3 regions of the Adlercreutzia equolifaciens DSM 19450 genome follow, and region 1 is predicted to be linked to each of the others. Evidence: predicted binding sites of a transcription regulator. Region 1 holds the regulator's gene; each other region holds the start of a gene.

What was found. Region 1 encodes LexA, which represses DNA repair genes until DNA is damaged. Its sites were predicted from a motif close to CNAACANNTGTTNG; they were not measured.
Region 2: a site for LexA is predicted at 3,279-3,292, ahead of AEQU_RS06890 (putative DNA modification/repair radical SAM protein). Genes of this name have one in related genera too.
Region 3: a site for LexA is predicted at 1,827-1,840, ahead of AEQU_RS02915 (replication-associated recombination protein A). Genes of this name have one in related genera too.

The regions. Positions count from the first base shown of each region.
Region 1 is NC_022567.1:1,351,654-1,358,996, reverse strand. Features, by position in the region: gene miaB (tRNA (N6-isopentenyl adenosine(37)-C2)-methylthiotransferase MiaB) at 1-817, shown strand, start outside; gene miaA (tRNA (adenosine(37)-N6)-dimethylallyltransferase MiaA) at 810-1,760, shown strand; gene dapF (diaminopimelate epimerase) at 1,827-2,750, shown strand; gene hflX (GTPase HflX) at 2,907-4,229, shown strand; gene lexA (transcriptional repressor LexA) at 4,350-4,988, opposite strand; gene nrdR (transcriptional regulator NrdR) at 5,284-5,730, shown strand; gene dut (dUTP diphosphatase) at 5,734-6,168, shown strand; gene AEQU_RS11860 (hypothetical protein) at 6,183-6,692, shown strand; gene AEQU_RS05340 (Rep family protein) at 6,862-7,343, opposite strand, start outside.
Region 2 is NC_022567.1:1,764,737-1,772,079, reverse strand. Features, by position in the region: gene AEQU_RS06900 (DegV family protein) at 1-661, shown strand, start outside; gene AEQU_RS06895 (TIGR03915 family putative DNA repair protein) at 713-1,660, opposite strand; gene AEQU_RS06890 (putative DNA modification/repair radical SAM protein) at 1,670-3,187, opposite strand; gene pyrE (orotate phosphoribosyltransferase) at 3,505-4,188, shown strand; tRNA gene AEQU_RS06880 (tRNA-Thr) at 4,289-4,363, shown strand; gene AEQU_RS06875 (hypothetical protein) at 4,735-5,031, shown strand; gene AEQU_RS06870 (M42 family metallopeptidase) at 5,033-6,196, shown strand; gene smpB (SsrA-binding protein SmpB) at 6,202-6,669, shown strand; gene AEQU_RS06860 (hypothetical protein) at 6,886-7,343, shown strand, end outside.
Region 3 is NC_022567.1:773,072-780,414, forward strand. Features, by position in the region: gene AEQU_RS02905 (FAD:protein FMN transferase) at 1-444, opposite strand, end outside; gene AEQU_RS02910 (UTP--glucose-1-phosphate uridylyltransferase) at 744-1,556, shown strand; gene AEQU_RS02915 (replication-associated recombination protein A) at 1,877-3,190, shown strand; gene AEQU_RS02920 (hypothetical protein) at 3,447-4,355, shown strand; gene AEQU_RS02925 (AI-2E family transporter) at 4,377-5,810, shown strand; gene alaS (alanine--tRNA ligase) at 5,877-7,343, shown strand, end outside.

The DNA of each region.
Region 1 (7,343 bases):
GAAGTCGCGGCCCTTGGACGACATCGCCGCCGAGGCGCGCTCCTATGTGGAAGCGGGCGTCAAGGAGATCACGCTGCTGGGGCAGAACGTGAACTCCTACGGGCGCGACCTTTACGGCGAGCCGCGGTTCGCGGATGTCCTTCGGGCCGTGGATGCCGCGGGCATCGAGCGGCTCCGCTTCGCGACGAGCCATCCGAAGGATCTCACCGACGAGGTCATCGGGCTGTTCGCCACGCTGCCCTCGCTCATGCCGGCGCTGCACCTTCCCGTGCAGTCGGGCTCGAACCGCATCCTCTCGGCCATGAACCGCCGCTACACCCGCGAGCACTACCTCGGCCTTATCGAGAAGCTTCGCCGCGCCCGTCCCGACATCGCCCTGTCCACGGACATCATCGTGGGATTCCCCGGCGAGACCGAAGAGGACTTCATGGACACCTATCGCCTCGTGGAGGAAGTCGGCTACAGCCAGGTGTTCACGTTTATTTACTCCAAGCGCGAGGGGACGCCTGCTGCGGAGATGGACGACGACACGCCCCGCGAGGTCATCCAGGAGCGCTTCGATCGGCTCGTGGATCTCGTCCAGCGCAAGGCCTTCGAGGCGAACCAGGCGGAGCTCGGCGCCACGGTGCCCGTGCTGGTCGAGGGCACGTCCAAGCGCGACGATTCCATCCTGGCCGGCAAGAGCCCGAAGAACCAGACCGTTCACGCTCCGGTGCCCTCCGGCACGGAGGCGGCGTCTTTGGTGGGGCGCATCGTGCCCGTGACCATCGAGGAAGCCCGCACCTGGTATCTCTCGGGCACGATCGCCCATGCTTGAGCTTTCCGCACCTGTCATCGCCATCGTGGGGCCCACGGCCTCGGGCAAGACCGACGCAGCCCAAATTGTCGGCGAGCGCCTCGGCGGGGAAGTGGTGAGCGCCGATTCCATGCAGATCTACCGAGGCATGGACATCGGCACGGGCAAGCTTCCCGCATCTGAGCGCCGCGTGCCCCATCACGGCTTCGATCTCGTTGATCCCGGCGAGCCCTACTCGGCGGCCCTGTTCCAGGCGTTCGCCCGGCGCTGCTTTCGCGATATAGACGCCCGCGGCAAGAGAGCGGTGCTCTGCGGCGGCACCGGCCAGTACGTGCAGGCGGCCATCGACGACTTCGTCTTCCCCAAGGGCGACCAGGTGGAAAACCCCGTCCGCGAACGCTGGACCGCCTACGCGGAGGAACACGGCAACCAGGCCCTGTGGGAGGCGCTGGAAGCGCGCGATCCCGCAAGCGCCGCCGTCATCCACCCCAACAACGTGCGGCGCGTCGTGCGCGCCTTCGAGCTTTTGGAGGAGGGCGCCAGCTACGCCGAGCAGAAACAGCGGCTCGCCACCGTGGCGCCCTTCGTTCCAGCCGTGCAATTCGGGCTGGCCATGGAGCCGGCCATCCTGAACGAGCGCATCGACGCCCGGGTCGATGCCATGGTGGCCGCAGGACTCGTCGACGAGGTGCGGGGCCTGCTGACCGCCGGATTCCGCGACGGCGTCACGGCGCCCCAGGCCATCGGATACAAGGAGATCGTCGAGGCGCTGGATGGGAACACCACGCTGGAGGAGGCCGTGAAGGCCATCAAGACGGCCACGCGCCGCTACGGCAAGCGCCAACGCACGTGGTTCCGTCGCGACAGGCGCATCCGCTGGGTGAACGCCGATGCCGGCGATGCCGAAGCCGTGGCCGCCGAGATTCTTTCCCAGTTGGAAACATTGGACGCCTACCATGGTTGAAGCGACCCTTCCGGGTCGTCGAGGAGAGCTTCCGCCCCCTCAATCGCCGCCTCAAAGGAGCGTCCCATGGAGTTGTCCTTCGCCAAATTGCACGGTCTCGGCAACGATTTCGTCTTCATTGACGATCGAGACCGCGCTCTCAGTCTGACCGATGCCCAGGTGTCGTATCTGTGTGACCGCCACTTCGGCATCGGCGCCGACGGCGTCATCCTCGTGCGGCCGGCAACCTCGGAAGAGGGAGACGGCTACATGCACTACATCAACGCCGACGGCACCTTGGCCCAAATGTGCGGCAACGGCGTACGCTGCTTCGCCAAGTACCTCGTCGATCGCGAGCTGGCGGACGTTGCCTCGGGACATCTTCTGGCCGACACCCTGGCCGGTCCGCGCCCCATCGCCTTTTCCGTGGATGCGGGGGGAAAGATGACCGAGGCGACCGTGAACATGGGCGCGCCCATCTTGGATCCCGCGCTCGTGCCCGTCGACGCCGCGCCGGACTCCCGCATGGCCGACGGTACGCCCTATGTGGGGCATCTGCGCCTCGATTCGCCGTGGGGAGCCTTCGAATTCGCCTGCGTCTCCATGGGAAACCCCCACGCCGTCTGCCTCGTGGACGATTGGGCGGCCTTGCCCGACGAGCTGTTCCCCGCAGGTGCGGAGAAATCCCTCTCGACCCTGCGCATCGATCTTCCCGGCCCCTTCTTCGAGACGCATCCCGCATTTCCCGAGAAAACCAACGTCGAGTTCGCCTCCGTCACCGATGAGGGCATCGCCATGCGCGTGTGGGAGAGGGGCTGCGGAGAGACCTTGGCCTGCGGCACCGGCGCCTGCGCCACCAACACGGCTGCCTGCCTCACTGGCCGGGCCGGCAGGGAGAACGATCTTATGTTGAGCGGCGGTCTACTGCACATCTGCTGGAACGAGGATGGCACGATATCCATGACGGGGCCGGCAACGGAGAGCTTCTCGGGAACCATTGTGCTGCCGTGAGCTTTTCCGATGCTGCTGTTGTGCTATGATAGCCCCCGTTTCCCCGGCGCAACGCCGCGCCACGATTAAGGAGTGATGCTCATGCGCCTGTAACGACCACTTGCACCGCCTTCCCCTCATGGGGTCCCGTCGTTACTTGAAGCAAAGGAGCATGCTATGACCGAATACGAATCCGTCATCCAAAAGGGCCCGGCCACCAAGGCCGAGGAGCGTCGAGAGCGCGCCGTTCTCGTGGGCGTCGAGCGCCCGGGGCTGCCGTGGCCCTTGGAATCTTCCCTGGCCGAGCTGGAACGTCTGGCCGATACGGCCGGAGCCGATGTGGTAGCCACGACGACCCAGCGCTTGGACGCGCCCAACCCGCGCACCTTTGTCGGCACGGGCAAGGCCGACGAGATCGCCGAGCTGGCACGGTCGCGCGAGGCCGACCTCGTCATCTTCGACGACGAGCTGACACCTTCCCAGCAGGCCAATCTGGAGAAGGTCATGGACAAGTCCGTGAAGGTTATCGACCGCACGGCCCTCATTCTGGACATCTTCGCTCTGCACGCCACCTCCAAGGAGGGGCGCCTGCAGGTGCGCCTCGCCCAAAACCAGTACCTGTACCCGCGCCTGCGCGGCATGTGGGCCCACCTCGCCTCGAACCGCATGGGAGGCGGTGTGGGATCCCGCTTCGGCGAGGGCGAAAGCCAGCTTGAGGTGGACCGCCGCATGGTGCGCAAGCGCATCACGAGCATTCGCCGCGAGCTTGAGCGCCTGTCCGACGTGCGCTCGCTGCAGCGGGAGAGCCGGTACGGCAGCGGCATGTTCAAAGTGGCGCTGGCCGGTTACACCAACGCCGGGAAAAGCTCGCTCATCAACCGGCTCACCGGGGCCGATGTGCTCAGCTACGACAAGCTCTTCGCCACGCTGGACTCCACCACCCGCAAGTTCGAGCTGCCCGAGGGCCGCGAGGTCACTGTCACCGACACCGTCGGCTTCATCCAAAAGCTGCCCACCACGCTGGTCGAGGCCTTCAAGTCGACGCTCGACGAAATCACCGGAGCCGACCTTGTCCTGCACGTGATCGACGCCTCCTCGCCGGAGTTCGAGGGGCAGATCGAGGCCGTGTGCGAGGTGCTCGACCAGATAGGGGCCCAGAGCATTCCCACGATCGCTGCCTTCAACAAATGCGATCTGCTGGACGCCGAGACGCTGGCCGGCCTTAAAAGGCGCTATCCGAGCGCCCAGTTCGTGTCCGCTCGCACCGGCGAGGGCATAGAGGGGCTCGTGGGCGCCATTGCCCAGGCCGCCTCGGCCGCCGATACCAAGTTGGACGTGCTTATTCCCTATCAGCGGGGCGACTTGGTGTCGCTGGCCCACGAGCGCTGCCATATCATCTCCGAGAGCCACGGGGAGGCGGGGACGCGCCTGCAGCTGCTCGTTGCCCCTGCCTTCGTCAGCACGTTCTCCTCCTATCTCGTCCCTGAAGGCGATGCCTGAGAAAGCGAGCGCGTCCAGAACGGAAGAGCGCCCCTGCCCGTGATACGCAAAGCGATCTGGGCAGGGGCGCTCTCAATTTGCCGAAAGGGGAGTTCGCGATCTGTTCGTGAGGCGAAAGCGCTACAGGCGCCGGAACACGGCCACCACCTTGCCGGCGATAGAGCAGTCCGTCGTGATGATGGGATCCATCGTCGAGTTCTCCGGCTGCAGGCGGATATGGTCGGCCTCGCGGAAGAAGCGCTTGACGGTGGCGCCGTCGTCGATGATGGCCACGACGATATCGCCGTTGTTGGCCACCGGCTGCTCTTTCACAACCACGTAGTCGCCATCGTTAATGCCGGCCTCGATCATGGACTCGCCGCGCACCGAGAGCATGAAGGAGGGGGCATCGCCGACGATGTCCGTGGGCAGCGTGATGGTATCGGTGATGTTCTCCTCGGCGAGAATAGGGGAGCCGGCGGCCACGTTGCCCACCAAGGGCACATTGACGAGCTTGCTGTAGGCGGCCGCGAAGGCCGTGACAGGGGAGGGAACCTCCTCAATGGGATAGGTAAGCGCGATGGAGCGGGATTTAAGGGGGTCGCGCTTGATGAAGCCCTTGTCTTCAAGCGCCTTCAAATGGACATGGACGGTGGAAGGGGAGGAGAGTCCCAAACTCTGGCACACCTCGCGCACGGTAGGGCCGTAGCCCTTCTCGCGAATGCACGCTTCGATGCAGTCGAGAACCGCCTGTTGCCGCTTGGTCACTTTCTGGGTCATAGCGCATCCTTTCACAAAAGCGTACATTTGTTTGAAAAATCTCTTGACGTGAACCTTTGTTCGCTCTATTATAACTGCGAACAAAGGTTCTACGCAAGAGGTCAGGAGTAAAAAATGGCACGCATCGAATTTTCCATAGCCTTCACGCTCAGCACCATCGCGTCATTTCTCATCTTCTTCGCCTAGAGCGTCGGGGGCGAGTGTCGCGAAGGTAGCAATGTTTTGAAGAGGGGAGCGCATTAGGTCTGATAGGGTATGATAAGCAATCAACTTATCAAAGTGAGAAGGAGAACCTATGCGCTGTCCTTCCTGTGGCTATCAGGAATCGAAAGTCGTCGACTCGCGATCGGCCGACGACGGCGCCTCTATCCGGCGCCGTCGCGAATGCCTGCAGTGCGGCACGCGATTCACCACCTACGAGCGGCTCGCCGAAAATCCCATTCTCGTCATCAAGGCTGACGGCTCGTCGGAAGTCTTCAACCGCGAGAAGCTCATGCGAGGATTGCTCATCGCCTGCGCGAAACGCCCCATCACGCCCGAGAAGATCGACGGGCTCATCACGAGCATCGAATCTGAGCTGCGATCGAGCCAGCGCAACGAGATCAAATCGCGCGATTTGGGCGATTTGGTGCTGGCCCGTCTGGCCACCTTGGACGACGTCGCCTACATCCGCTTCGCCAGCGTCTATAAGGATTTCCAGAACGTGGAGGAGTTCTCCGAGGCCCTGAAAGAGCTGGGCTGATCCATGGAGGTTCTTTTCAAGCAGCTCGACGAGACCCTGGAAGCGCCCGCCTACGCCCGTCCAGGCGATGCGGGCCTCGATTTGCGCGCTGCCGAGGGCGGCACGCTTTTGCCCTTCGAGCGAGCGCTCGTGCCCTGCGGTATCGCCTTGGCCATTCCCGAGGGCTATGCGGGGCTCATCATTCCCCGAAGCGGCCTGGCGGCACGACAGGGCATCTCCATCGTGAACGCCCCTGGCCTCATAGACAGCGGCTACCGAGGTGAAATCAAGGTTCCGCTCATCAACCTCGATCCAACGGAGACGTTCAACTACGAGAAGGGCGAGCGCATCGCCCAGCTCGTGATCATCGCTACCCCCTCTATTACTTTACATAACACTTATGAGCTTCCCGAGAGCTCGCGCGGCGCGCAGGGCTTCGGAAGCAGCGGCCTTTCCTAGAAAGAGTGTCCTTTATGACCGATCATCGCGATTCGAAACCCGAAGAAACGCCCGAACCCCAGCAGCTGGGAGCTCCGGAGGCGACTCCCGGAAATCCCCAGCGACCCGAGCCGTCGACGGAGCCTTCGCAGGATCAGAGACAGGTGCTCATCGACGCCGACTTGAAATCCGCCCGCACGCTCTCGACGGTAGCGGCCATTGCAGGTCCGGTCTCCTTCATCATCGGCGGCGTGATGCTGAGCACGGTGGGCCTTGTCTGCGCCATTGTCGGCTTCGTTAAGATCAAGCACGTGATAGACGATGTGGACGGTCGCCAGAAGGTCTATGCCACCACGGTACGTCAAACGCTTATCTGGGGTCTCGCCATCAGCGCCATTGCGCTCATCGTCAACATCGTCGGCATCGCGCTCATGATGCCCGTGCTCATGGAGGCCATGCAAACGGGAGACTTCACCTCGATCCTCGGCGAGGGCGCCACCATCACCGCGCAACCATCCGGCGGCAGTGGCAATGCTTGGGGCTAAGCGCCCTCCATATAGGGTAAAATGTTCCAAGTTGGAGGGCTTCTGAAAAGATTGACAAGAAAGGCTGATAATATGGAGTTATCAAAACTCCCAAAATAAAAGGTAAGCGGCCTAATATATCGGTGAAAAGTCTGATAACAGGAATTTAGTAAAATAATCCCTGCTTATCTCAAAAGCAGCAACGATTAAGTTCCGTTATGTACGTCTTGACCAAATTCACATGGGAAGAGACGTAATTAACATACTCTGGCCTGAATTCTACCAGAAACGACATGAGCATAGCAAAGTTCGAAATCTTCATCTCGTTGATAAGCTCATAAACGTCGCAGAAGTCGATATTGTACACATCGGAGATATTGACCCTAAAACCCGCCATATGGGTTATCTCGTCCTGCTCGTAACGCGCCTTGTCGGGCTGGTCGTAATGGAGCAGGTAACGATAGGCACCGACTTTGTTAGGGACGGGTTTAACAAAAGTAACGCCGAAATCGGAGGGGATGGATTCAAGCGCCGACTTGGCGACAACGGGGCTACCGAACTCAATCATGCAATGAATATGCGGCTTCTTCGGCACCTCGTTACCATCATCATCGATGCGGGTATCGCGATCATGCACGATGAAGCAGCCTGGCAACATGAGATCGTGCAACT
Region 2 (7,343 bases), 410 kb from region 1:
GGTGCTCGGGGTTTTCATCTCGTCGAAGATGTCCGGAACGTTCGAGGGGGCGGTGCGCAGCGCTCGGGCCTGCAAGGAGCGCTACAAGCAGTTCCGCTGCACACTGATCGACTCGACGTCGAACTGCGGCGACGAGATGTTCGCGGTGCTCGATGCATGCGATGCGCGCGACGCGGGCGGCGATCTGACGCGGTGCGCGCAGGCGGCGATTGATTCGGTCGTCTCGTCGCGGTTCATCTTCGCGCCGGAGAGCCTTGCTTTTTTGAAGGCGGGCGGTCGCATTGGAGGTGCGTCGGCGTTGCTCGGCGGTCTGCTGCAAATCTCCCCCGTGCTCACGGTGGCCGATTGGGAGACGGCTACGTTGGCGAAAGTGCGCACGTGGAAGAAGACGCTGGCGCGCATGGTCGATATCTTCAAGGAGGATATCGATGCGTGCGGACTCAAGCGCGTGGTGGTGCACTACATCGGATCGGCGGCCCCCGCCATCAAATGGGCGCGCGAGGCTATCGAGCCGGTGGTGGGACACGCGGTGGAGGTGCTGCCCGTCAGTCCGGTCATCGGCGTGCACGTGGGGCCGGCCGTGGGGATTTCCTACGAGTGCGAGCGTCCCGTGCCCGGCAAGCTGACCGCCCCGACCAGCGAGCTGGTATTCAGCTTGTAGGGCTGTCGTCGCACCGGCGGGGATGTTTGCGCGGCCGCGGCTCACCCGCGCTCAGCGTAGCGCGGTGCGCAGGGCGGCAGGGCTTTCCTGCAGCTCGGTGAGGTTCTTCCAGAAGCGCTTGGGCATGAACTGCCGGCGCAGCTCCGGGTGGTAGCGGGCGTCGATGGAGACGCTTTTGTAGAAGGTGCGCCAGGCCTCGCTCATGAGGGCCTCGTCGGCGGTGCGGTCGGGCAGCGCCCGTTCCAAGTCGCCGGCGCCCTCGGTGTTCACCAGCTGCCAGTCGCCGCCGTCGTAGACGCCGGCGAGATGGTGCACCTCGTCGTAGATGATGAAGGGCTGCACGCCGAGCCGTTCCACGAAATGATCCATGATGAGCGGCACCACCGACGCCTTCGGGTTCACGCGGGCGAACCACACATCGGCTCCTTCGCCGGCGAGGTGCTGGAAGCGCACGAACTGGCGCATATGCTCGCATTCCTGACCGACCGAGCGCGAAATGCGGAAGAGCCGCTCTACTGCTGGGTGGGTGATGTCCGAGAAGGCGCGACCCCGCTGCTTGGGGCACGGCCCCATGCCGCCGCGGCCTGCGCAGGAGGCGCGCTTGCGGCAGTGCTCGCATGCGCGATGCTTCTGCTCGTCGATGGCATAGCGCACGAAGCGGTAGACCGCCGTGCCCGCATCCGGCTCGTCCGAGCAAGCGGCGCGGGTCACCGCCAGGGCTGCCGCGCGGCCGCACTGGCGGCGCAGGGTGCTCATGACGCGCAGGGCCCGGTCCTGGTCGGTGGGGATGAGCGCCACGCGCTGGCCGAGACGGGGCTGCAGGCGCTCTTCCGGCGCGACATCGGTGGGACGCTCGCGGCGCTCGTAGGCGGCGAAGACGGCCGAGAGCAGCCCTTCCAGGGAGCCGTCGTAGGCGTAGGCCACCTCGTCGTAGATGTCGGGAGGAGGGGAGGGCGTCGCAGGGGCGCCCTCCGCGTATGCGTTCGGGATATGCTTCATGGCGCCCACCTAGGCCACCGAGAGCAGCGGGCTGTCGAGCGTTTTGCGGCCGTCGGCGATCGAGCGCTCTGCGACTGATGCCGGCTCGGTTGCGGCTGCTTGCCGCCCGGTCGCCGTCCCGGCCGCCTCAAGGGCCCGGCGCTGGGCGGCGAAGGCGACCTCGCGGGCGGTTGCCGCATCGGGGCTCGCCTCGGGCAGTACGGGCGGTGCCTCCACGGTTTCGAAGAGGCTCATCTGGCCAGCTGGGGCGCGGTCGGCGCGGCGCCCATGGCGACCGCCGTCGATAGGGGCCGAAAGCCGCGCGTGCAGGGCCTCGCGGGAAAAATCGACTCCCGATCCGCCCCAGGCGCCGTTCATGGTGATGAAGTAGCGGGCCCGCTTGTAGGCGATGCCGAGCTTTCTCAGCTCCGCCTCGCCGAGGGTGGACTGCCGTCGTGCCCGACAGATGAGCTTCGCCCCGCGCACGCCGATGCCGGGCACGCGCAGAAGGGCCTCCAAAGGCGCGCTGTTCACCTCCACGGGAAAGAAGTCCAGGTGGTTCAGAGCCCAGTTCGCCTTCGGATCGACATCGGGGGCGAGGAAGGGGTTCTCCTCGTCGATGATCTCGCTCACGTTGAAGCCGTAGAAGCGCAAGAGCCAGTCGGCCTGGTAGAGGCGGTGCTCGCGGTTCAGCTGCACGGCGTCGGTGGCGGGCAGGAGCGGATCGGGCACGACGGGGAGGTAGGCGCTGAAGAACACGCGCTTCAGCGACAGGTGGGTGTACAGGGCCGCCGACAGGTTCAGGATCTGGTAGTCGCTTTCCGGGGTGGCTCCGACGATCATCTGGGTGGACTGGCCCGCCGGCGCGAAGGCCCGTGCCTTCCGGGCGTTCTTCTTCGTCAGGTATACCGTAGTGCGCTTCTTCGCCAGCGAGCGCGATTCCGCATCGTCGGCGATGGAGTCGCAGATATGCCGCATGGGGGCCAGGATGGACGCACGCGACTTGTTGGGGGCCAAAAGCCCCAGGCTCTGCCGGCTCGGCAGCTCCAGATTCACCGAGAGACGGTCGGACAGGCGCCCCAGCTCGTCGATGAGCTCCACCGAGGTGCCGGGGATGGCCTTGGTGTGGATGTAGCCGCGAAAGCCGTACTCCTCCCGCAGGATGCGCAGGGCCTCGATCATGAGTTCGGTGGTGCGATCGGGGCATCCGGCGACGCCCGAGGAGAGGAACAACCCCTCGATGTAGTTGCGACGGTAGAAGCCGATGGTGAGGTCGGCCAACTCGCGAGGCGTAAATGCGGCTCGGGGTGCCTCGGCGTTGCTCGCGCGGTTCACGCAGTAGCAGCAATCGTAGACGCAGACGTTGGTCATGAGCACCTTGAGCAGCGTGACGCAGCGCCCGTCCGGCGTGAACGAATGGCAGCATCCCGCCTGGGTGGCCGCGCCCAGCTGCCCGGCCTTGCCCGCGCGCTGAACCCCGGAGGAGGTGCAAGCCACGTCGTACTTCGCCGCATCGGCCAGAATCTCCAGCTTCTCGATGACGTTCACCGCGCAACCCCTTCCAACCGCCAGACATCTTCCCGCCGCTAACACCAAACGAGCACACTTGTTCGCCCGAATGAATGTACGCTATACTACTCGAATAGATGTTCGCGTGTCAATAGAATTGGGAGGTTAAGGGGGATGGTAGCGTGATGCCGAACGGTATTCTCCTTGCCCAAGATCATTTTACCGGTGTCAGTAAAATGATTGCGTGCCTTTCTCTCCAAAGGATTTCGTCGGCTCTGCGGAAACGGGTGGGGGAATCGGGTATCATGTTCGGCGCAGGAAAGACGAGGGAACTCCTCACGGATGAAAGGGCGGCTATGGAGGCTTACAAGCGCGAGTTCATCGAGTTCATGGTGGAAAGCGACGTGCTGAAGTTCGGGGATTTCACGCTGAAGAGCGGGCGCAAGTCGCCGTTCTTCATGAATGCGGGCGCCTATGTGACCGGCGAGCAGCTGCATCGGCTGGGTCTGTACTACGCCCAGGCCATCAACGACAATTTCGGGCTGGACTTCGATGTGGTGTTCGGGCCAGCCTACAAGGGCATCCCCCTGGCGGTGGTGACGGCCATGGCGCTTCAGGAGCTGTACGGCAAGGAGGTAAAGTACTGCTGCAACCGCAAGGAAGTGAAGGACCACGGGGCCGACGCGGGCAACCTGCTCGGCGCGGAGCTTCACGACGGCGACAAGGTCATCATGGTGGAGGACGTCACCACTTCGGGCAAGTCCATCGACGAGACCTACCCCATCTTGAAGGCCGCTGCCGATGTGGATGTGCGCGGGCTCATCGTGTCGCTCAACCGCATGGAGGTGGGGAAGGGCGGCGTCACCACGGCCCAGAAGGAGATCGAGGCGAAGTACGGCTTCCCGGTGGCCTCCATCGTGTCCATGGCCGAGGTGAAGGAGTGCCTGCACAACCACGAGGTGGCCGGACGCATCGTGATCGACGACGATATCGCGGCCGCCATCGACTCCTACTACGAGCAGTGGGGCGCCAAGGAGTAGGGAATCTGCGGTTGCAACTTCCCTAAATCGGAGCGTTGTCGTACAATGGGCCGACGCGGAACGGCATCGATGGGGAGGGTCGGCCGTTCACGCGCTCGTCGCCGGTGTGGCTCAACGGTAGAGCAACTGATTTGTAATCAGTGGGTTGCGGGTTCGATTCCTGTCACCGGCTCCATGTTTTACCAGGTCAGAGGTTTATAGCCTCTGGCCTTTTCTCTTTTTTGGACACTGAAGATACTGTTTGGTGTCCAACGGTGCCCAGGCTGGTGGCCGGTCGTCTCCAGATGTTTTTCCGATTCTGCCTTCGAAATGCCACTTTGGCCTAGAAATGGTTGATGGACAAGAGACGGTTTGTACATTTCGGGGCTGAAATGGCAGAAAAGTGCCAGTTGAAGATAGAAATGTACAAGACGTGGAAAATGGGGCGCACATTTCGGGGTCGAAGTGGCATTTACCTGGCAGAATCTGGCGTCCGGGCCATCCACGAAGTTCGTGCGCTCTGCTATCATGGCTCGGGAACGTTTGAGAAAGGAAGCGCGCGAGTTTATGGCAACGTACATCGCCCATTACCAGTCGCCGAAGGGCTCCTACGAGAGAGAGCGCGGGCTGTTCGAGTTCGAGAGCGACGCACGGGCCGGCACCAAGGCAAACGCCCACGATGCGCGCATGAAGATGCTGGAGCTGTTCGGCGCGAGCGCGGTATCGTGGACCATCGAGAAGGTGGAGCGCGCCGGCGCCGCTCCCGCCGAGAAGCGGGAGAAGACCACCGACGGCCAGCTGGCGCTGGACTTCCGCCCTCCCAAGCCCGAGCGCAAGCGCAAGCATTCGAAAGGATATTGGTGATATGAAGAAGAAGCACCTGAAATTTCTGAAGCAGCTGGTGGAGACTCCCTCGCCGACGGGCTTCGAGGAACCGGCGGCGTCTCTCGTGCGCGAGAGGCTCGCCGATGTGGCCGACGAAGTGGCCACCGACACCATGGGCTCGGTGCGCGCGGTACTCGAGGGCCGCGACGCCGGTGCGCCCTCGCTCATGCTGGCGGCCCATATGGACGAGATCGGCCTCATGGTCACCTACATCTCCGACGAGGGCTTCCTCTCCGTGGCCTCTTTGGGCGGCGTGGACGCGGCCATCCTGCCCGGCATGCGGGTCGACGTGCACACCGCTTCCGGTACCCTCCGCGGCATCGTGGGCCGCAAGCCCATCCACCTCATCGAGCCGGACGAGCGCAAGACGGTGACGCCGCTCTCCTCCCTCGTTATCGATTTGGGCATGAAGCCCAAGCGCGTGAAGAAGCTTGTGCGGGTGGGCGACCCCATCACGTTCGGCGTCGGATTCGAGCGGTTCGGCGACGACATGGCCGTCTCGAAGTGCTTCGATGACAAGTGCGGCGTGTGGATCGCCTGTCGCGTCATGGAGAAGCTGGCCCGCGCCGGCCGCGCCCCGGGCGACTTCATCGCCGTAGCCACCACTCAGGAGGAGATCGGCACCCGCGGCGCCATGACAAGCGCCCATGCCGTGAATCCGGACGTGGCGCTCGCCTTCGACGTCACCCACGCCACGGACTACCCGGGCATCGACAAAACGAAGTACGGAAAGATCGTCTGCGGGGCGGGCCCGGTTATCGCGCGGGGGCCGAACATCAACCCCGTGGTGTTCGAGCGCCTCGTGGCCGCTGCCGAGGCGGAGGGCATTCCGTACCAGCTGGAGGCCGAGCCGTCGGTCACCGGCACCGACGCTCGGGCCATTCAGGTGACGCGCGGGGGCATTCCCACGGGCCTCATCTCCGTGCCGCTGCGCTACATGCACACTCCCACCGAGGTCATCTGCCTGCGCGATTTGGAGGCCACGGTACGCCTCATCGCCCGCTTCGCACAAGACCTCGCCCCCGACACGAGCTTCGTGCCGGGGCTGGGCGGCGCGGTGACCGAGAATGCGGAAGGGAAGGCCGCCGGCGCCGATGCCGATGCCGATGCGCCCGACGCTTCCGCTGCACCCGAGGAGGCGTGAGGGCCGTGCCGAAGCGCGAGGAGAAGACCATCGCGAAGAACCGCCGGGCCTTCCACGACTACGAGATCTTGGAGACCTACGAGGCCGGCATCGAGCTGACGGGCACCGAGGTGCGCTCGCTGCGAGAGAACAACTGCCAGCTCACCGATTGCTTCGCCCTCATTCGGAACGGCGAGGTGTGGCTCAACAACGTGCACATCTCGCCGTACTCCAACGGCAGCATCTTCAACCCCGACCCCGACCGGCGCCGGAAGCTCCTGCTGCACAAGAAGCAGATTCGCTACCTGGACGCGAAGGTGGCCGAGAAGGGCCTGGCCATCGTGCCCTTGAAGATGTACTTCAACGAGGACGGCCGGGTGAAGGTGGAGCTGGCGCTGGCCCGGGGCAAGAAGCTCTACGACAAGCGCGCCTCCATGAAGGAGCGCGACACCAAGCGCGAGATCGACCGCGCGCTGAAGGAGCGCGTTCGCTAGGCCGGGGTCTGCGGGGCTGCGCCGCGCGCCGGCGTCCGGTTGCGCCACCGCCTTCGCTCGGCGTCCGCGGGCTGCAGGACCGGCGTCGCGCCTTGGCACGTTCACGCTCGGTCAACGAAACGGCGCGGGAGGGCCACGGCGCGGGAAGTCGTGGCATCATAGGTTCGGCGGGCGAGGTCGCCCGCGCACGTACATCACGAGGTTAGGAGTCTGGCAATGGGTCTTGACGAAGAGCTTGAGAGCATGGAAGAGGTCGGCGAGACCGATGCCGAGTGGACCGACCAGGAAACAGAGCTGGAAGACGCCGAGGACGACGAGGACGCCCTCTTCGACGCCGATGAGGAGGATGCCGCCGAAAGCGACTTGGAGCACGCCTACGACAGCTTCATGACCGACAACGAGGCCGACTACGACGGCTGGGATCCCGACGAGGTGCCCGAGGCCATCCAGGCCGAGGAGGACGCCGACATCCTGCACTCGGAGGGCTATCACATCGAGGAGGAGCCCGAAGAGGAGAGCGAAGTCATCGAGATGGAGATCGAGGACGGCGATGTCTATGCGGTGATCGTCGACGAGCACGACAACGAGATCGGCTTCATCTTGCTCGACGAGGACGGCAACGAGCAGGAGTACTACTACGTCGACGAGGACAACGACGGCGACGGCGTGCGCGT
Region 3 (7,343 bases), 580 kb from region 1:
CGCGTGCCAGTCGACGTGGCGCACCGCCTCGGCGAGTGCACCGTCATCGGGCACCGTGCCCTCGTGAAAATTCCACAGGCGCACCGCCGGGCCTACGGTGATGTCGAAGGCGCCCTCGCTTTCCGCGCAGTAGGAAAGCGCCCTCTCGAGCAGGTCGTAGGTCAAAGGGTCGATGGCCACGGGCTGGCCGTGCGCGCTGTTTATGCGTGCGATGTCGGAGTGGGGAAGCGTGCGGCTGAATAGGCGCTCGTAGAGGCGGCAGAGCGCCCGGGCCTCCTCGAAGGCCGCTCGGCACGCCGCCGCTTCGCCGTAGGCTTCGATGTCGATGATGGTGTTGAATGCCAGAAAGCGCACGCCCGCCGGCTTGCCCCCGGTGGCATCGCGGGCCTCCAGGTACTGCTCGTCGGGGATGGGGTCGAGAATATGTGCGCAGGTTTCGTCCATGTGTCTAGTATAGTCGACCTCGCGCGCAATGCGGGCGCGAACGGCAGATGCCCGTTTTGAGCAAAATACCCCACTTCTCGTAGCTTTGCGTTGGAAAACTACGGCACCCGCCAGATCTCAGCCAGAGTTTCGCCAGGTCGCGTTTAGCGGTCGGCGCGATAGGAGAGGACGAGACTACGAGAATTATGTCTTTTTGCTCAATCGAGTAGCTTTGGAGTGCGGCAAGGCGACGCAAGGTCCGCCATCGTGCATCTGTAGTATCATGGACGGCACGCGAACAACGAAGAGAAAGGCGCTCGATGAAGGCACTCATTCCCGCGGCGGGGCTCGGTACCCGCTTTCTGCCGGCTACCAAGGCCCAGCCCAAAGAAATGCTGCTGGTAGTGGATCGCCCGGCCATCCAGTATGTGGTGGAAGAGGGTCTGGCTTCCGGCGCTGATGAGGTCGTGATCGTCAACAGCCGCGAGAAGAAGGCCATTGAGGACCACTTCACGCCGAACCCGGAGCTGGTGGCGCTTCTGCGCGAGCGCGGCAAGGACGCCTATGCCGATGCGGTGGAATATGTCGGCAACCTGCCGGTCAGCTACGTGTATCAGGAGGAGGCGCTGGGGCTGGGACATGCCGTGCGCTGCGCGGCAGAGAAGACGGGCGACGAGCCGTTCTACGTGCTGCTCGGCGATGTGCTCGTGCCGGGCAATGAGATGCTGCCGGCTATGAAGGCGGTCTCCGACGCCCATGGCGGGGCCAGCGTCATCGCGGTCATGCCCGTGCCCGACGACCAGGTGAGCCGCTTCGGCGTCATCGCCGGGGAGGCGGTGGCCGAGAATGTGTGGAAGGTGGACTCGCTGGTGGAAAAGCCGGCGCTAGAGGATGCGCCGTCGAACCTGGCGGTGTTCGGCCGCTACCTGCTCTCGCCCCGCGTGATGGAGCTGCTGGCCGATGTGGAGCCGGGGGTGGGCGGCGAGATTCAGCTCACCGACGCGCTGGACGCGGTGCTTGCCGAGGAGGAGATGTACGCGCTTGTGGTGGATCCGGCCGACGGCTTCGACACGGGCACCGTGGAGAGCTGGCTCGAGACGAACAACGTGCTGTTCGCGCGTCGTCAGGGATAGGTGTTACCGCTGATGAGGTTTCTTCTAAAATGTGAAGAATTACTTAACGATGAGCCTATGAATCCACAAGTTCACCATGGGTGCATCATAGGGAATTCAAGGGTGGCTGTTATACTGACGTCAGCAAGTGAGACAACCCCCTCCGATCACTTGCCTGCTTTGTCTCTTTAAAGCAGAAAGCGGCTCCGCGAGAGTCGCATCCCCCCTCCTTCTGGCCCGGCGGCCCCCTCCGCCGGGCCGCTTCTTTTTTGTCGTGCATTTCGCATTGATAAAACATTTGTTCTATTATTTTGGCGGGCTCCGTGGTACCATTACGGGCTATGGATACTTTGTTTACTGCTATGGAAAATGATCGGAAGCGGGACGTGGCGCCGCTCGCGGTGCGCATGCGGCCGCGCACGCTCGACGAGGTGGTCGGGCAGACGGAGGCCGTGGGCGAGGGCAGCTGGCTGCGCGCGGCCATCGAGAACGACACGTTAAGCTCCGTCATCCTCTTCGGGCCGGCGGGCACGGGCAAGACGTCGCTTGCCCACGTCATCGCTGAATCGACCCGCGCCACCTTCGTGGAGGTGTCGGCTATCGGGGGCACGGTGTCCGACTTGCGCCGGGAAATCGACGCGGCGGAGAAGCGTCTCGTCATGGGGGGCTTGCGTACCATCCTGTTCGTCGATGAGATCCACCGCTTCAACCGCAGCCAGCAGGACGCGTTGCTGCATGCGGTGGAAGACCGGCTCGTGGTGCTCGTGGGCGCCACCACGGAAAACCCTTTTTTCGAAGTGAACTCAGCCCTCATCTCCCGCTCGCGCATCGTGGAGCTGCATTCGCTGTCCGACGACGAGATCGCCGAGCTGGTGGGTCGCGCTGTGGAAGACGCGCGGGGGCTGGCCGGCTGCTATGCTCTGGAAGAGGCCGCCACCGCGGCCATCGTCACTCTGGCCGGCGGCGACGGCCGCGGGGCGCTTACAACGTTGGAGTTGGCCGCTGGTATGGTGGCGCCGGGCACGAAGGAGGCCCCCGTTTCCATCACCGAGGCCATGGTGCGGGCCGCCACGCCCCATCGCGCGCTGCCCTACGACAAGAACAAGGACATGCACTACGACATCATCTCCGCGTTCATCAAGAGCATGCGGGGCAGCGATCCGGATGCCGCCGTGTACTGGCTCGCCCGCATGATCGACGGGGGAGAGGACCCGAAGTTCATCGCCCGGCGCATGTACATCGCTGCCTCGGAGGATATCGGGAACGCCGACCCCCAGGCCCTGCTCGTGGCCGAGGCCGCCTTCCGGGCTGCCGAGGTCATCGGCTACCCGGAGTGCCGCATCAACTTGGCCCAGGCCGCCATTTACTTGGCGCTGGCGCCGAAGTCCAACAGCGCCGAGGCCGCGATCGATGCGGCGCTGCGCGAAGTGCGCAACGGCCCGGTCCGCAAGGTGCCCGACTACCTGCGCGATCGTCATCGCCCCGGCTCGGAAAACTACGGCGAGTACAAGTACCCCCACAGCTACCCGGCCGGCTGGGTGGATCAGCGCTACCTGCCCGAGGGCCTTGAGCGCGGCTGCTTCTACCAACCCGGCGAGCGCGGCTGGGAGGCTTACCGCACCGATGCCGCCGCTCGCGACCGCCAGGGGAGTTGAGTCGCGGCTCGGCGTGTTGCGTCCGCCGCGTTGCGGGCACCGCGCAGCGAGCCAGGCATCGTGCTGGGGCGACGTTCGGTCGAGGGCGCCCCAGCACGGGTGCCGCTGGCGATGTCGCTCGCGTGTGACACGATGTCAACTTCCGTTTACGGAATGGCTACCATGCGGACGCGTTCCGTGGAGGCCCTGCGCAACTTAATTAGAATGACTCCAGTAATGGTATAGTCAGGTCTTCGGAATTATAAGGAGGCTCATCATGGATTTCGCAGGGATCGTGGACATCGCGCTGCCCGTCATCTACGTGCTCGTCGGCGCGGTGCTCGTATGGTTCGTCGTGGAATTGGCGCTCACCATCCGCTCGACGCGCTCGACCATCGACGACGCCCATAAGGAGCTCACCCCCACGCTGAAGAACGTGGAGAAGATCACCGCCCAGGTCGATCCCCTCATCGCCCATGTGGATGCCCTGGTAACTGACCAGATCGACCCGCTGCTTACCCGCGTGAACGAGATCGCCGAGGAGGCCAAGCCCGCCGTGGGCCGCGTCGATCCGCTGGTGGAGCGTCTGTCGCTCACGGTGGACGCGGCGAATTTGGAACTCATGCGCGTCGACCAGATTCTGGAAGACGTGACCCAGATCACCGATTCCGTCTCGAAGGCCGCCGGGGCCATGGATACCGTGACGAGCGCTCCGATTGATTTGGTGAACTCGCTCACGGGCAAGTTGCGCAGCAAGTTCAAGCCGCGCTACGCCTCTGACGAGTCCGTGAGCTTGGGAGCCGCTGCCGACGCTAGCGCCGCCGCGAAGGCCGGCCGCGCGCCCGAGCGCGGGGCGACTGTTGCCGACGCCGTCTCGGCCATGGGGGATGCCGCCCGCGCCGTCGTCGCCGAGGGCAAGGACCGCCGCGCCGCTGTCAAGGCCGCCAACGCGGCCAGCCAAGAACGTGCCCGCGACTTCGAAGACCAGCTCTCCGGCACCGCCGGCACCATCGCCGATGCGGCCGTGGCCAACGCCAACGCCGATACCGACACCGACGCGCCGACCGCGTCTGCGACGGCCCCTGCCGACCCCGCAGCCGCTGCCTCGCCGGCCGTCTCTCCCAACGCCGCCGCGGCTAAGGCCAAGCCGGCCCCCGTGGGGAACAGCCCCTACACCGTTCAGTAGCTTGCACCTGAGGAGATTCCCATGAGCACCGACGCGTCTCAATCGCAGGGAGGAGCCGACGCGCCCGCTTCCGTCAACAACCCGCGCAGCGCGGCCGCCGCGGCCACCGCTGCCGCCAACGCCATCTCGCGCACCAAGCAGGCCCGCGCCCGCACGCGCTTTTTCGACCTGTGGGCCGTGGTGGCGGCCATCCTGCTTCTGGCAGCGATCGTCTACCTGCTGAACATCCTGTCGGTGCCCGTGGCCATTCTCATCTGGACCGTCATCATCGTCTTCTGCCTGCGCGGCATTGTGAACGGGCTGGAGAAGCACCACGTCAACCGCGGTTTGGGTACCACGATCGCCTACATCATCATGGCGCTCGTGCTCGCCCTTATCGGCTTCCTTCTGTTCTCGCCAATGTTCGGCTTGAACGCTCAGTTCAACGACTTGGTCAGCAACCTGCCCCATTATGTTGATGCGGTCATCGCCTGGGGCAACGACCTGTACGCCCGCTATGCCCCGATGCTCGAGGACGAAACGGTGAAGAACGTCATCAGCGAGGTGCAGAAGTCGGCCGCATCCTGGGCCTCCTCCATCGCCCAGGGCAGCGCCAACGGCATCGTGGCCTTCTCCACGACGCTGGCCAACGGCCTTATGGCCTTAGGGTTTGCGCTCGTCATCGCCTTCTGGATCCTCATGGAGCTGCCGGCCATGGGCCGCGAGACGCGCCGGCTCATCGGCCCCAAGCACGCCGAGGACGCCGAGTTCTTCCACGCCACCTTCACCCGCGTCATGGGCGGCTACATCAAGGGAACGCTTCTACAGTGCGCCGTCATCGGCGTGGGCTGCGGCATTCTGTTCCAGGTCGTCGGCGTGCCCAACGCGGCCGTGCTCGGCCTCATCACCGGTGTGATGAACATCATCCCCATCATCGGCCCGTGGCTGGGAGGTGCGCTCGCGGCCATCGCGGCCGTCTTCGTGAGCCCGCTGGTGGCCCTTATCGCCCTGGCCGGGACCGTGGTCATCCAGCAGCTCGTCTACACCTTCGTCTCGCCGAAGATCATGGCGAACTCGGTGGACATCCACCCGGCCCTCACCCTTATCGCGTTGATGGTGGGCTCGGCCCTCGGCGGCGCCATGAGCGGTCTTATGGGGTCGCTCGTGGGCATGCTCGCCTCCATCCCGCTGGTGGCCGTGGCCAAGTCGGTGTTCGTCTACTACTTCGAGAAGAAGACCGGCCGGCACCTGGTGGCCGAGGACGGCGTGTTCTTCAAGGGCGTGCCGTCGGACAACGAGGAAGTGAACCCGCTGTCGGACGCCACGTCACCGGGCGTCACCACCGGCTCCATGAAGCCCATCAAGCTGGACGACGCGACGCTGTTCGGCCGCAAGTTGCCGAAGCTGCGCTCGCAGGCCCATGGGAAGGTGACGGCGCGCCATTCCCATGATGACACGTCGTCTTCCAAAAAGTAGCGCGCAAGGAGCGCTATAATCTGCTGCAACTGTTTTCGTTGACCGTAAAGGACGGATAGAACACCTATGCGTTACATGACCACCGCTGAGATTCGCGAGAAGTACCTGAACTACTTCCAGGAGAAGGGCTGCAAGCTCGTGCCCTCCTCCTCGCTCATTCCCGACGATCCGTCGCTTCTTCTGACGAGCGCCGGCATGGTGCAGTTCAAGCCCTACTTCCTGCAGCAGAAGCAGCTGGAGGCGCCCTACATCGGCACCACCTCCGTGCAGAAGTGCGTGCGCACCAACGACATCGACATCATCGGCACCACGGGCCGCCATCTGAGCTTCTTCGAGATGCTCGGCAACTTCTCCTTCGGCGAGTACTTCAAGGAAGAGATGTGCGCCTGGGCCTACGACTTCTCCGTGAACGTGCTGGGGCTGCCGCCGGAGCGTTTGTACTTCACGGTGTTCGAGGATGACGACGAGACCATCGAGATTTGGAAGAACCTGGGCGTGCCCGAGGACCACATCTCGCGCCTCGGCGAGGACGACAACTTCTGGCGCGCCGGCCCCACCGGCCCCTGCGGCCCCTGCTCGGAGATCTACTACGACCAGGGCCCCGAGTTCGGCTGCGGCAGCCCCGACTGCGCGCCGGGCTGCGACTGCGACCGGTTCCTGGAGTACTGGAACTGCGTGTTCACCCAGTACGACGGCCAGGAGGACGGCACCTTGGCGCCCCTTCCCAAGAAGAACATCGACACGGGCATGGGGCTCGAGCGCATGGCCGCCATCATGCAGGGCGTGCAGTCCAACTACGAGACCGACGTGCTGCGCAGCCTGGTGGCCGTGGGCGAGCGGCTGGCCGGCGTGACTTACGGCGAGGATGCCGAGACCGACCTGGCCCTGCGCATCATTGCCGATCACTCCCGCTCGGTCACCTTCATGATCGCCGACGGCATTCTGCCGGGCAACGAGGGACGCGGCTACGTGCTGCGCCGCCTGCTGCGCCGTGCCATCATGAAGGCCCAGCTCATCGGCATCGAGGGGCACTTCCTCAACGAGTACGTGGACGAGATCGTGCGGCTCATGGGAGATGTGTACCCCGAGATCGTGGAGAACCGCGAGCTTGAGCGCGGCCTCATCATGGCCGAGGAGGACCGCTTCGGCGCCACCCTGCGCCAGGGCCAGGCCTACCTGGAGGAGGCCCTAGGCAAGCTCGAGGGCGACGTGCTCTCCGGCGAGGAGGCCTTCACCCTGCACGACACCTACGGCTTCCCCGTGGAAGTGACCCAGGAGATCGCGGAGGGCCGCGGCGTGAAAGTGGACATGGAGGCCTTCGAGGCCGCCATGGAGGCTCAGCGCGAGCGCGCCCGCGCCGCCGGCGCGAAGGACGCCGAGGCGGCCTGGTCCACCTACGGCGGCATCTACAGTGATCTTTTGAACGAGCTCGGCCCCACGGAGTTCATCGGTTACGATGCCACCGCCGCCGAGACGCGCGTGCTGGCCGTCGTCGTCGATGGCGAGCGCGTGGGCACCCTGGCGCCGGGGCAG